DNA from 4 places in the Peribacillus sp. NPDC006672 genome. Region 4 is predicted to be linked to each of the others. Evidence: predicted binding sites of a transcription regulator. Region 4 holds the regulator's gene; each other region holds the start of a gene.

The links. Region 4 encodes LexA, which represses DNA repair genes until DNA is damaged. Its sites were predicted from a motif close to CGAACATATGTTCG; they were not measured.
Region 1: ACQKKK_RS03165 (DNA polymerase thumb domain-containing protein) is a predicted target of LexA. The motif match lies at 1,287-1,300, and genes of this name have one in related genera.
Region 2: uvrB (excinuclease ABC subunit UvrB) is a predicted target of LexA. The motif match lies at 2,030-2,043, and genes of this name have one in related genera.
Region 3: addB (helicase-exonuclease AddAB subunit AddB) is a predicted target of LexA. The motif match lies at 1,837-1,850, and genes of this name have one in related genera.

The regions. Positions count from the first base shown of each region.
Region 1 covers NZ_JBNNOR010000001.1:629,850-633,023, forward strand. The annotation lists gene ACQKKK_RS03155 (hypothetical protein) at 1-189, shown strand, start outside; gene ACQKKK_RS03160 (C40 family peptidase) at 282-941, opposite strand; gene ACQKKK_RS03165 (DNA polymerase thumb domain-containing protein) at 1,355-2,614, shown strand; gene ACQKKK_RS03170 (YolD-like family protein) at 2,641-2,973, shown strand.
Region 2 covers NZ_JBNNOR010000003.1:228,061-231,234, reverse strand. The annotation lists gene uvrB (excinuclease ABC subunit UvrB) at 1-1,898, opposite strand, end outside; gene ACQKKK_RS06985 (CsbA family protein) at 2,117-2,347, opposite strand; gene ACQKKK_RS06980 (catalase) at 2,539-3,174, opposite strand, start outside.
Region 3 covers NZ_JBNNOR010000002.1:302,376-305,549, forward strand. The annotation lists gene addB (helicase-exonuclease AddAB subunit AddB) at 1-1,706, opposite strand, end outside; gene lepB (signal peptidase I) at 1,898-2,461, opposite strand; gene ACQKKK_RS04825 (TVP38/TMEM64 family protein) at 2,495-3,109, opposite strand.
Region 4 covers NZ_JBNNOR010000017.1:4,457-7,630, reverse strand. The annotation lists gene ACQKKK_RS21540 (esterase/lipase family protein) at 1-17, shown strand, start outside; gene ACQKKK_RS21535 (hypothetical protein) at 251-532, opposite strand; gene ACQKKK_RS21530 (glycoside hydrolase family 73 protein) at 864-1,145, shown strand; gene ACQKKK_RS21525 (LysM peptidoglycan-binding domain-containing protein) at 1,158-1,451, shown strand; gene lexA (transcriptional repressor LexA) at 1,699-2,322, opposite strand; gene yneA (cell division suppressor protein YneA) at 2,478-2,789, shown strand; gene ACQKKK_RS21510 (YneB family resolvase-like protein) at 2,809-3,174, shown strand, end outside.

The DNA of each region.
Region 1 (3,174 bases), on a different contig from region 4:
CAAAGGGCGGTCACTGCTGCCATCAATCATGTCAGCAAAGCGGAAAGTCAGCGATTCATGGTTCTCCAGGTCAGCCATTTGCCCTCAGAACATGTATATAATATCGAAATGATGAATCGTTCCAACTTAGATTCTTCATTCATGGTGACAGTTGAGGATTTAACGGATGAAATACTATATATAAAATAAAAGAAATGAATAAAACCGGACTGAATCATTTGGAATTCTGTCCGGTTATTTTATGGGAATCCGCTCACACGAATGAGCTCACGTCCTGGATTTTATAAAGTTTTCGCACCTAAATATTTTGGTTTCCAATAAGAATTATCCATATCCGCGATGGCTATTCCTTTTGAAGATGTAGCACTAATGAATTGACCATTTCCGATATAGATCCCAACATGTGATACTCCTGTTCTTCCAGAAGAAGTATCAAAGAATACAAGATCACCTTTAGATGGTGAAGATACTTTTAACCCTGTATTTGAATAGAGCAATGATGTTGTACGCGGTAAGGTAATTCCTTGTGATTTCTGGAATACATAATAAATGTAGCCTGAACAGTCGAATCCAGTTGGTGTTGTCCCGCCCCATTTGTAGGGTTTGCCGATTAAGGTTTTTGCATAGCTGATTAGGCTTGTATTATTGACATTATAAACACCAAGCGCATTAAATGTGCCTCGGCCGGCAATTCCGTCGGCAGTTAATCCTTTAGCTTTTTGGAAGTTTTTTACTGCAGATGTAGAATACGTGCCGTAATATGTAGTCAGTGAACCTGAATATGTGAAATAACCTTTGGTTTTTAAAAGTTGTTGTAGTTGTTTGACATCGTTGTGTGTCATTCCGGGTCTGAGGGTTTGATCTCCGATATTTGCAAAGGCTTGCAGTGGGGTTAGCATCATGGCAGATGCAACAGCAGCTGAAGCGATCCATTTCTTCATAATTTTCATTTCCTCTCTATCTATCTCTCTTTTATTCTTAACAATATTATCCTACAATACCATTATGACAATTAGACATAATTTTGGTTACAATTTAATTACAAAAAATGAGTAATAAGACTAAAAACAAATAGACGAAAGACTCTTGAAAACATCGAGTGGAATTTTGAAAAATGAGCCTTTTGATTCATTTAGGATTATTCAAGTTCCTAATTGATCTGTTTTTTAAAAACTATATGGATACAGAGTTTAAATTTGGTATTTCACCCGTTTTTAGGGCCTATTATATTTTTCAAGGAAATTACATTAAAAAGTAGAAATTTGTATGAAAACTTCCATTGAATAAGAACGTATATTCGGTTAAAGTTATGAATATAATAAAAGCGAACGTATATTCTTGTTAGGGTGAAGAAATGATGGATTATGGGACAATGCCGAAACAATCAATTATGTGTATCGATATAAAAAGTTTTTATGCAAGCTGTTCAGCGGTCATGCTTGGTCTGGACCCACTCGATTGTTATCTGGCGGTGGTTGGTGATTTGGAGAGGACGGGGAGCATTGTGCTTGCGGCTTCCCCAAAGATGAAGAAGGAATTTGGCATCAAGACAGGTTCGCGGAGGTTTGAGATTCCGAATGATCCAAGGATTGTCGTCGTTGAACCCAAAATGGCGACCTATTTAAGGGTCTCAACGGAAATCACCCGCTTGTTCAACCGTTATGTGCCCAAAGAAGCGATTCACGTGTATAGTGTGGACGAAAGTTTTGTGAAAGTCGATGGTGCCGCTTCTTTATGGGGAGATGCCCAGGTGATAGCTGAAAAGATAAAAGATGAAATCGAACGGGAATTACAGCTCCCCTGTGCCATTGGAATTGGTCCGAACATGCTTATGGCAAAACTTTGCCTTGATTTGGAAGCCAAGCATAAAGGGATTGCGGAATGGAAATATGAGGATGTGCCGAACAAACTTTGGCCGATTGCCCCGCTTCGTGAAATGTGGGGAATCGGCAGGCGCGTAGAAAAAATCCTTCATGGAATGGGAATATTCACGGTCGGGCAGCTTGCCAATTATGATCTTGAATTACTTGAAGCGAAGTTCGGAATTATGGGCAATCAGCTTTACCACCATGCGTGGGGAATCGATTTATCGGATATGGGGGCAACAATCATCGAAGGGCAAGTCAGCTTTGGCAAAAGTCAAATCCTGCTAAGGGATTATAAGGAGGAGCATGAGGTCAAGCAGGTCATGCTGGAAATTTGCGAAGAGGTTGGAAGAAGGGCACGTACCCACCGCAAGGCAGGGAGGACGGTCAGCTTAAGCATTGGTTACAGCAAGGATGAGTTTGGCGGAGGTTTCCATCGTTCGCGTTCGATCAGTGAACCGACTAACATTACGATGGAGTTATATAAAGTTTGCCTGGAGCTTTTTCATGAGAACTATAAGCAAAAAACGGTTCGGAGCATAGCGGTCACACTCTCGAATATTGTGGATGATAACGAAATGCAGCTGACTTTATTTGATGCTTCGCGCTGGAAAAAGCGGGAATTGAGTTACACGGTTGATCGAATCCGCCATAAATATGGACCCAAATCGTTATTGCGTGCAGTTTCGTATACAAAAGCGGGTACAGCCGTTTACCGAAGCAGGCTGCTTGGTGGGCATAAGGCGTAAGGTCGACTTTGAAGGGAGGGAAAAGAATGATTCGTGATCGCGGCCGTATCAAATGGACATCGATGATGTTGCCGGAGCATGTGAAGATGCTCCGGGATTGGGTGGTGGAGGATGGCCATGAAACGAAGCGCATCCTTGATGAGCAGCAACTGGAAGAAATGAATGCGGTAATGGGGGAAGCGATGGAGGAAAGAAAGGATGTCACGATCGCTCATTATGAAGGAAACCGGTATCAGCTGTTAATCGGCAGGATCCATTATTATAATGAGCTCACCCAAAAGCTTCATATCGTCGATCGCTTTCAGCAGGCTCACTATATCAAGCTTTCCGATATAGCGGATGTAAGGATAATGGAATGATTAGCGGAAGGGTTGTTCTCAAGGGAGCCTTTCATTTTCGAAATGATATCGGTCCTCTTTAATGCATTTTCTTCTTGGTGAAAGGGAATCATCGGGGCAAAAGAGAATCTGGGCGATCTTGCAGAAGGAAGCAGTTTCATTAACAGAAACATTTTTATCGTTTATAATGGGGGAATGCAAAGACATCGGGAGGCATGAAAT
Region 2 (3,174 bases), on a different contig from region 4:
TTTTCCATGCTTGCCATCACTTTAACACGCTCTTTTTTAGGGAGCTTCGCGAGGCTTGGTGCAAGATCTTCTTTATACGCTTCTCCTTCTTCGGCTACATGTGTGGCCCTTATGGAGTCTCGGATATCCTTTTGAATGGTTTGAGGCATTATTCCATGCTCTTTATTATAATTTTCCTGTATTTCACGGCGCCGCCTCGTTTCATTGATGGCAAGTTCCATCGAATTCGTGATGCGGTCTGCATACATGATAACGTGGCCGTTTGCATTACGGGCTGCACGGCCCATCGTTTGAATAAGCGAACGTTCCGAGCGAAGGAACCCTTCTTTATCGGCATCCAGAATGGTCACTAATGACACTTCCGGAATATCCAGGCCTTCCCTTAGTAGATTGATTCCGACGAGTACATCATATTTGCCCATTCGCAGTTCCCGGATGATTTCTATCCTGTCTAAGGTCTTCACTTCCGAATGAAGGTATTGGACCTTGATGCCAATTTCCTTTAAATAATCAGTTAAATCTTCAGACATCTTTTTCGTTAAGGTCGTAATGAGGACACGTTCGTTCTTTTTGACCCGCTCCTGTATTTCACCGATCAAGTCATCTATCTGTCCTTCAATTGGCCGCACTTCAATCGTTGGATCTAGCAATCCGGTAGGACGGATGATCTGCTGAACCATTTCTGGCGTATGTTCGAGTTCATATGGTCCCGGAGTTGCCGAAACGAATATGGATTGATGGACCTTTTTTTCGAATTCTTCAAATCTTAGCGGGCGGTTATCTTTTGCAGACGGCAGACGGAAGCCATGATCGACAAGTACTTGCTTTCGTGCCTGATCTCCATTGAACATGCCCCGGATTTGCGATAGTGTAACGTGTGATTCATCCACGACCAATAGGAAGTCCTCTGGAAAGTAATCCATTAAAGTATAAGGTGTCGCACCTGATGGACGAAGCGTTAGATGGCGGGAATAGTTCTCTATCCCTGAACAAAACCCCATTTCCCGCATCATTTCCAAATCATAACGGGTCCGCTGCTCCAAGCGCTGTGCTTCAAGAAGTTTTTCATCTTCCCTTAATTCCTTCAATCTCTCTTCCAGTTCCATTTCGATATTCTGAACGGCTATCCTCATTTTCTCTTCTCGGGTTACGAAATGGGAAGCTGGGAAAATCGCGATATGTTCGCGCTCTCCTGTGATTTCACCAGTCAGGGCATCGACTTCACGGATACGGTCTATCTCATCTCCGAAAAACTCGACCCGCACACAGTGTTCATCACGTGAGGCCGGGAAAATTTCAACCACGTCACCGCGAACGCGGAAAGTTCCACGTTGAAAAGCAATATCATTCCGCTCATATTGAATATCCACGAGCCTGTGGAGCAAGGCATTCCGGTCTATTTCCATGCCTGTACGGAGAGAAACAACCATCTCCCTGTACTCTTCCGGAGAACCCAGCCCATATATGCACGAAACACTGGCAATGATGATGACATCTTTCCTTTCGAACAATGACGAGGTTGCCGAGTGACGAAGTTTATCGATTTCATCATTGATGCTTGCATCTTTTTCGATGAATGTATCAGTGGAAGGAACATAAGCTTCTGGCTGGTAGTAATCATAATAGCTGACGAAGTATTCAACGGCATTATTAGGGAAAAACTCTTTGAACTCACTGTAAAGCTGTCCTGCCAACGTTTTATTGTGGGCAATGACAAGTGTCGGCTTATTGATTTGTTGAATAACATTGGAAACCGTGAACGTTTTCCCTGTCCCCGTTGCCCCCAATAATGTCTGCATTTCCTTTCCCTCTTTAATGCCTTCGACAAGCATTTCAATTGCTGCAGGTTGATCTCCTTGAGGAGAGTATTTTGAGACTAACTCAAACTTATCTTTCACCAAGCATAGCCTCCTATTGAAATATTTTTATATGAAAACGGGACATGACCATATCCCTTCTATTTATTCCGGTTTAAGAAAGTATATATACTCATTCTACCACAATAGCCTCAAAACAAACCAGCAATAAGCGAACATCTATTCTGTTTTTGGGTTTTATAGACTCATGGTTTATTGAGGGCAATGGTAAGTTTGAGAAAAAAAAAGCACCTTTGATGTCAGGCGCTCTTGGATGTTCGTTTCATCATTCTTTTTGATAACCAAAATCCCACTGTAAGGGATAAGGCATCAACGATGATCAATAAGTTTGTATGCGTATAACCTTTATATGCAGAAGCTGTAATCAAGGCAACAGTTAAAACAAGGCCGACGACATTGTTATAGGTGACTCTTGAAAATAGCATGACAAGTAGACAAGGAAGAAAGAGGGCGGAAAGAATTTTAATCATTTTTTCATCTCCTTTATAAGAGAAAAATAGAGTAGTTTCAGTTTAAATGATTATGAAGTTTTTTGCCAATTAATTTCCCACTAGATTATCAAAAACATCCTCAGAAGACCGTTCCACCCATCCATCAATTATGCCCATAAAAAAAAGAGGCAAACCCCTTTTAAAGGGAAGTTTGCTTCTTTTCAGACCAATCAATATGGATCCGCTTCATGTCCTTTTCTAACTGCGGCCTCTGGGTTATCCGTTCCACCTATGGGTTTTGAAGATTCCGTATGTTCAGAAGCCGAGGCTAATCCCTCTTTCAATCTGCGACCATACTCTTCATCGGCCTCTTCAGCGAGGGCTATCATTTTTTCCTGAATGCGCTTGTCGGCAGGAGCCAATGCCGACACTAAATTGGAGATCAAATCATCTTTTTCCCAATCTTCAAATTCACGGAATGTTTCACCGGCCTGCTTCGTATTGCTTTGGCGATCGATTGTCTCACGGACAAGTTTCCCTTCTACCAAAGGTGTATACTCCTTGCCCGTCTGTTCAGCTTCTTTCAAACCGCCGACTGTTGATGGTTCGTAGTTGATGTGGGGGCTTTGGTTGCCCCTGCCAACTTCATATTGCATCTGTCCGCCAGTCTGATTCGTGGCTGTCCGTTTCTTTGGAGCATTAATCGGCAATTGCAGGTAATTTGCGCCAACACGGTGTCGCTGTGTATCGGAATAAGAAAAAGTACGTCCCTGTAACATCTTGTCATCCGAGAAGTCCAATCCATCCACTAGGACACCCGTGCCGAATGCAGCCTGTTCCACTTCAGTGAAATAGTCTTCCGGATT
Region 3 (3,174 bases), on a different contig from region 4:
CCAGCTTCAATGATTACCGCAAACTGTTTCATTGAAAGCTCTTCCCCGCTCAGCAGTTCAACGAATTGGTCTAGTAAGTCGACAACCGCATTCCACGTTTGCTCATGCTCTCTAGCCGATACCAAATCACCCGCTTCTTCTGCCTCCTGTTTCAGTTTTTCCAATTTTTCAGGTACATGCAATTCCTCAAGATATAGATAAAGGGCCTCACACAATTCCCTGCCATTAGCAGCCTTTTTAACACGTTTTGATAGCTTTAAGATGGGTTCGGTAAATAATTGCTTCATCTCATTCAGCTCTTGCTCAAGCTTCATTTCCTTATCCGTCTGGTTCCGGTCCTCCAGTTCCAGTCCGCGGAAACGCCGGTAGGTCCAACGATCTTTGGACGTCCACCTGCTTCCTTTAATTCCACGGGCCAGCACATAGTTTTCTAGCTTATCAACCTGTTCGCGCATCCTTTCGTTATTTTTTTGCAGCGGAAATAGGAGCTCCGTCTTGATTGCACGAAATACCGGCTCATAACGCCAATATCCATTGATGATCTCCAAAGTGGAACGAATCAGTTCGATCAGAGGATGATTCAGCATGGTCCGTTTGGAATCGACGAACAAGGGGATTTGATAATCCCGAAAAACGGTTTGTAAAATATCTGCGTATGCCTCTCCATTACGGACTAAAATCGCAATATCACGGAAACGGTGCTGTTTCTGTCTGACGAGCGTCAAGATGTCCCGGGCAACTCCTTCAATCTCAGCTCTGCGGTTAACTGCCTGGGCAATCGTTACATCAGGTGACTGCCCAAACGTCCGTGCAGGACGAATGTCAAAGTTAGTTTCCAGATGATTCAGCCCCGCACTCTTTCCAAACCTTTCCGTCCCTTTTAAAACTCGATCTTCTGAAATGGGTATACCGTTCCTCAATCCAGCCTGATAAAGGTTATGGTACAGATTTCCCGTTTGCCTGAACAATTGCAAATCATCCGGAGCATATTGTCTGTAGGGCTGATCTAACGTCAGCGAGACCGTTACGCTCCTGCACAGCTTCATCATTTCCTCCACAATCAACAATTCCTGTGGCGTCAAGCTATAAAAACCATCGATATAAATATCCGCATTCCTTATATATGAAGACTCAGACATTTTCTCGATAAGCAAAGTGAAATAGTCTTCGGAATCTAAGTATTTGCCAACCATTTCATCCTCAAATGCCTGATAGACCAATTCAAGGTCATGCAGTTTATCCTGAATGCCGCTGCCGGAGGGTGATGTTTCGGTCAAATAGTTTTGAATGTCATCCGGTTTGATGCAATACTGCTTGAACTCAGCCAGCATTAGCTCCATCTGTGCAATAAATCCCTGCTTATCAGCAGATCGACGAAACATCTTTAACTCTTCTTTTTTATCCTCCATGATTTTCCGTATTAACATATTAACGCCAACGCTGTCCAAATGGAGCCGGCTCATACCCCCAGTTTCCTGAAGAACACGCCAAGCAAGCCTGCTAAAACTGAAAACCTGCGTCCGGATCATTCCGGCAAGGCCTGGTGTTTTAATTAATTTATATTCAGATAGAAACGTCATCTGATCAGGAACGAGGTAGATAATTGGATTGCCTTCGGGATTTTCTGCCAATTTGGTGCGGATTTCGCCCAATATATTCGAAGTTTTCCCTGCACCCGATCTTCCCAGTAAAAAACGGAGTGACATCTCTTTTTCCCCCTTATACAACATAATATCTAGATCCATCATACCAGAAATACCTTCGTCCTTTTGACTAGGTTTCTGTTTCCAATTAGATTTACATTCTATTATTTTACCGTTTCCCTTTAAAAAACACCAATCGTACGTTCGTGTTTCCCCAAAAAGAAAAAGCCCTGATAATTTTCGGGCTTCCGCAATCATTCACCTGTAAATTTATTATTGAATTCTTTGATCGGCCAATATCGAACATCGACTTTACCGACAACATTTTCAACTGGAATGTAACCAAAGTGACGGCTGTCCGCACTTTCAAGGCGATTGTCACCCATGACAAAAAGCTTGCCCTCCGGGACGGTGGTCATATCCGTCAATTCTTTTAATGTAAAATCGCCCGTAAAATCCTGTCCCGGGAAACCTTCCTTGTATTTCTCAAGATAAGGCTCATCCACTTTCTTACCATTTACGTAAAGCCAATCATCTTTATAACGAATGCGGTCACCTGCAATCCCTATAACTCGCTTTACATAATCTTCCTGTGAATTCGCATGAAAAACTACAATGTCAAAACGGTCGATATCCTGAATCTGGTAATTGATTTTATTCACGACAAGTTTATTGCCGTCTTCAAGGGTCGGCTGCATCGAATCCCCTTCAACATCATAGCTTGAAAAGAAAAATGTACGGATTAAGATGTAAATAACAAAAGCTATCATGGCTGCTTTTATCCAATCGGATAAAGAATTCTTGTTTGTTTTTTCCATCTGATTCAACCCCTACTACATTTATATACTAATTTATTGTCCTTCTTCTCTCTTCATACTTTTATTTAATCGGACTTCCAGTCTTTTTCCCACATACCATAGGATAAAGATGACAATCCCGATAATGATCGTACGTACAGGCTTATGTATTAAGGATACCAAATCGTAACCTACGAAGCTGATCGTAAAAATCATCACCGCTTTCCCTCCAATGACTGCAAGTCCATATTGCAAGGGACTTACCTTTGAAAGTCCTGCCACAATATTCACGATGGCCGACGGTGTAAAGGGGAAGCAGAGCAGTATGAACAAAGGACCGAATCCATGGCTTTCCACCCAAACCATCAACCTCTGCACCTGCTTATGTTTTTGCAAAAATCGAAAAAACCTCATTTGACCATATCTTCTAATAACTAAAAAGACCAAAAAAGACCCCGCTACTGCACCAATCCAAGAAAATAAAAATCCCCACCAAAGACCGAAAGCCGTTGCATTTGCAAGCACGAACACCACTAAGGGTAAAAAGGGCAAAAAAGCTTCCAGCATCGGCAGTAAGATTCCGGGAATTGGACCGAATGAGCGATATTGCTGAATAAGCTCCGATATATTATCAAGTGTAAACCACTCACGTATAGTATCCAAATCCATAATTATCTCCCTCGGCATGCTACTATCAAAGCAGCATAAACTTATTAAAAACCGTTTATTTTAGA
Region 4 (3,174 bases):
TCTATATTGAAAAGTAGTGAAAATCACCAAAAAATCCCTCTCTTAATTGAGAGGTTTTTTTAGGTTGAAATGTGAGGAGGTGTGAATTGGTTTACTTGGGTTATGTTGATTCATAAGGAAAAAGCCGGGCCGTAATTGCCAAATAGGTATTTATATAAAAGCGTGATCGATGGGTATATAAGCTAGATTGGTCTCCTGCAATAATAAGATTGATGAACCTCAGGCGTGTGCTATCCTGCATAGTTTAATCCTACTTTTGATAAGATTCTCTATAAGTCAAAATACTAGTTTTGAGAGCAGCATAGTTGCCTATGCTTGCATAGCCATAAAACCAGCCCATGAAAATTCCTGCAACCAAATGATGTCGATGGCTGATGAAAATGGAAATGAATAAGCCTAGAACCAAAGCGATGGCAGGGATGAATTTTGGAGGTATTGGAAACATGACCTTAATTATTTGAGTAAGTGTCATGATGGTAGGAATGGCTATCACTGCATCCCAAAAGTTTGTATGAATGGTTGGGAAGTCCATAATGTCACCACCTTAGAAGTTTTCAAAATTAATTTTTACCATTTACAAAGGATTTATACCATATTAATTAATGCAATATAAACGATTGATCAGAGAAAGTTGATACAACAAGTTTCGAAGATTTTCAGAGTTCAATGTGAAGCCGCTCAATGTATGCTTTCTTTTTTTGATCATAGTGAAAACAATTAACCAAATATCAGTACCTTTTTTGCTGGACATGCTGTCACCCTTTTCATGGTTTAGAATACGATATGAAGGAAGATACCCAGTTAAGAAAGTGAGTCCTAATATTGGAGAGGTTCTAATGAGCAAGGAAACGTTTATTTAGGAAATTGCTCCATATGCCCAGAAAATTCAAAAGGAATTTAAAATTTTGTCTTCTGTGGTCATTGCACAGGCTTGTTTGGAGAGTGGATATGGGACAAGCTTATTAGCAAATCAAGGAAAGAATATATTCGGTACAAAAGGTGACTTTAAGGGCGAGTCAGTCATTATACAAACAATGGAATATGTCAACGGTGCACCCGTTCAAGTATGGAACAAATTCAGAAAATACCCAACATGGGAAGAAAGTCTAAGAGATCTTGCCAATCTATATGTAAAGGGAACTTAATGGAATAGAAGTTTGTATACAGCCATCATTGGAGAACAAGATTACAAAAAAGCACTCAAAGAAATATTCGATGAGGGTTACGCCTCGGATCCGAAATATATAGAAAAACTGGAGAACCTAATCGAAACAAGTGATTTAACTAAATATGATGGAAGCATCGAAGAGGTCTATCATATCGTCAAAAAAGGGGATTCCGTATCTGCGCTTGCAAAAGCATATGGTTCTACGCAAATGCAGATTCAACAGTGGAATGGATTGGTCGATCTTAACCTTATTAAAGTGAACCAAAGATTAAGAGTGAAATGAACATTAACAGGGAGCGGGATTTTATCTCGCTCTTTATTAATTTGAATTATGGTTTCATATTTTTCCTAAAGTACATATATTCAGAAAGCAATACTTTGCCTATCAACCGCCATAAATGAAAAAGGTGTTTACACGCCTATGAAAACACGCTTCTATTAAAAAAATATTTCAAACCTAGTCTTCCAAATGCATAATGAGAGAATTTCGGACATAAATTAAACAAACAAAAAAAGCGCGGTTAGCGCTTTTAATGTATTTGTCTATATAAGCCTATTACTTTTCCAAGTATCGAAACATCTCTTAAAATAATTGGTTCCATATTTGAGTTCTCAGGCTGAAGCCTTATGTAATCCGGTTCCTTAAAGAATCGTTTTACAGTGGCTTCATCATCTTCCGTCATGGCCACGACGATATCTCCATTATTTGCACTGCTTTGTTGTTTCACAATGACATAATCTCCATCATGAATTCCTGCTTCAATCATACTTTCGCCCATGATTTCTAGCATGAATACATGGTCATCATGTGGAACCATGCTTTCGGGAAGCGGAAAGTATTCTTCTATGTTCTCAATGGCCGTTATCGGCATGCCCGCAGTTACTTTTCCAAGTAATGGCACGTTCACGACACTAGCTTTGGGGATATTGTTCGCTTCCTCCAAGTTCAGTATTTCAATGGCCCTCGGCTTGGTTGGGTCACGTCTTATCAGGCCTTTACTTTCCAGGCGGGATAAATGTCCGTGTACTGTTGAACTTGATGCAAGTCCCACTGCTTCGCCAATCTCCCGGACGGAAGGTGGATACCCTTTTTGGCGGACCTCATCTTTAATGAAATCAAGGATATCTTGCTGCCGTTTTGATAGTTTAGTCATACGTGCACCTCTTCTCCAATGTTCTTTGCTCCATTATAGCATGGCCCCCAACTCTATACAAACATAAGTTCGAATTTAGTTGTTGACTGAAACAAACGTTCGTATTATAATTTTGACATAACATACGAACGAACATTCGCTTTGGAGGGATATTTATGAAAAAATTATACAAAAATTATGTTTATACTATTCTGTTAGCTGGATCAGTATTCATCTTTTCAATTTTATTCTCTTGTACATTGGACAATGATCAAAAAAAAGATTTCCTTTCTATAGAAGTAGGTAAAGGCGACACCCTATGGGGAATTGCCGAAAAATATGAAGAAGCTGATTTGACAAAAAAAGAATTCATTGGTTGGATAGAAGAGCATAATGGGGTCAGCGCGGATTCGATTAAACCTGGTCAAGTCATTGTCATACCGGTTAAAGGGGAAGAACTTGTTCAGAATTTGGCAAGTCAGCAGTAAGCAGTGAAGGTAGGGTATTATGAAGGCAATAATCTATTGTAGGGTTAGCACAGAAAAAGAGTCGCAGGAAACATCATTGGCAAGGCAGGAAGATGAATTAGTCAAATTGGCGGAAAAGTTGGATATGGAAGTTGTTTCCATAATAAAAGAGCAGGAAAGCGGTTATGAGTTAAACCGGGATGGCATTTTTGAAATGATCGAACTATTTAAGGCCAAAGAAGCCGAAGTTTTATTAATCCAGGACGAAACAAGACTGGGAAGAGGGAATGCCAAAATAGCCCTTTTCCATGTCATCCTTAAAGAAGACGTGAAAATTTATACGCTCTCACACGATGGGGAAATAGAGTTATCGGATTCGGATGCCATGGTCATCCAGATAGTCGGT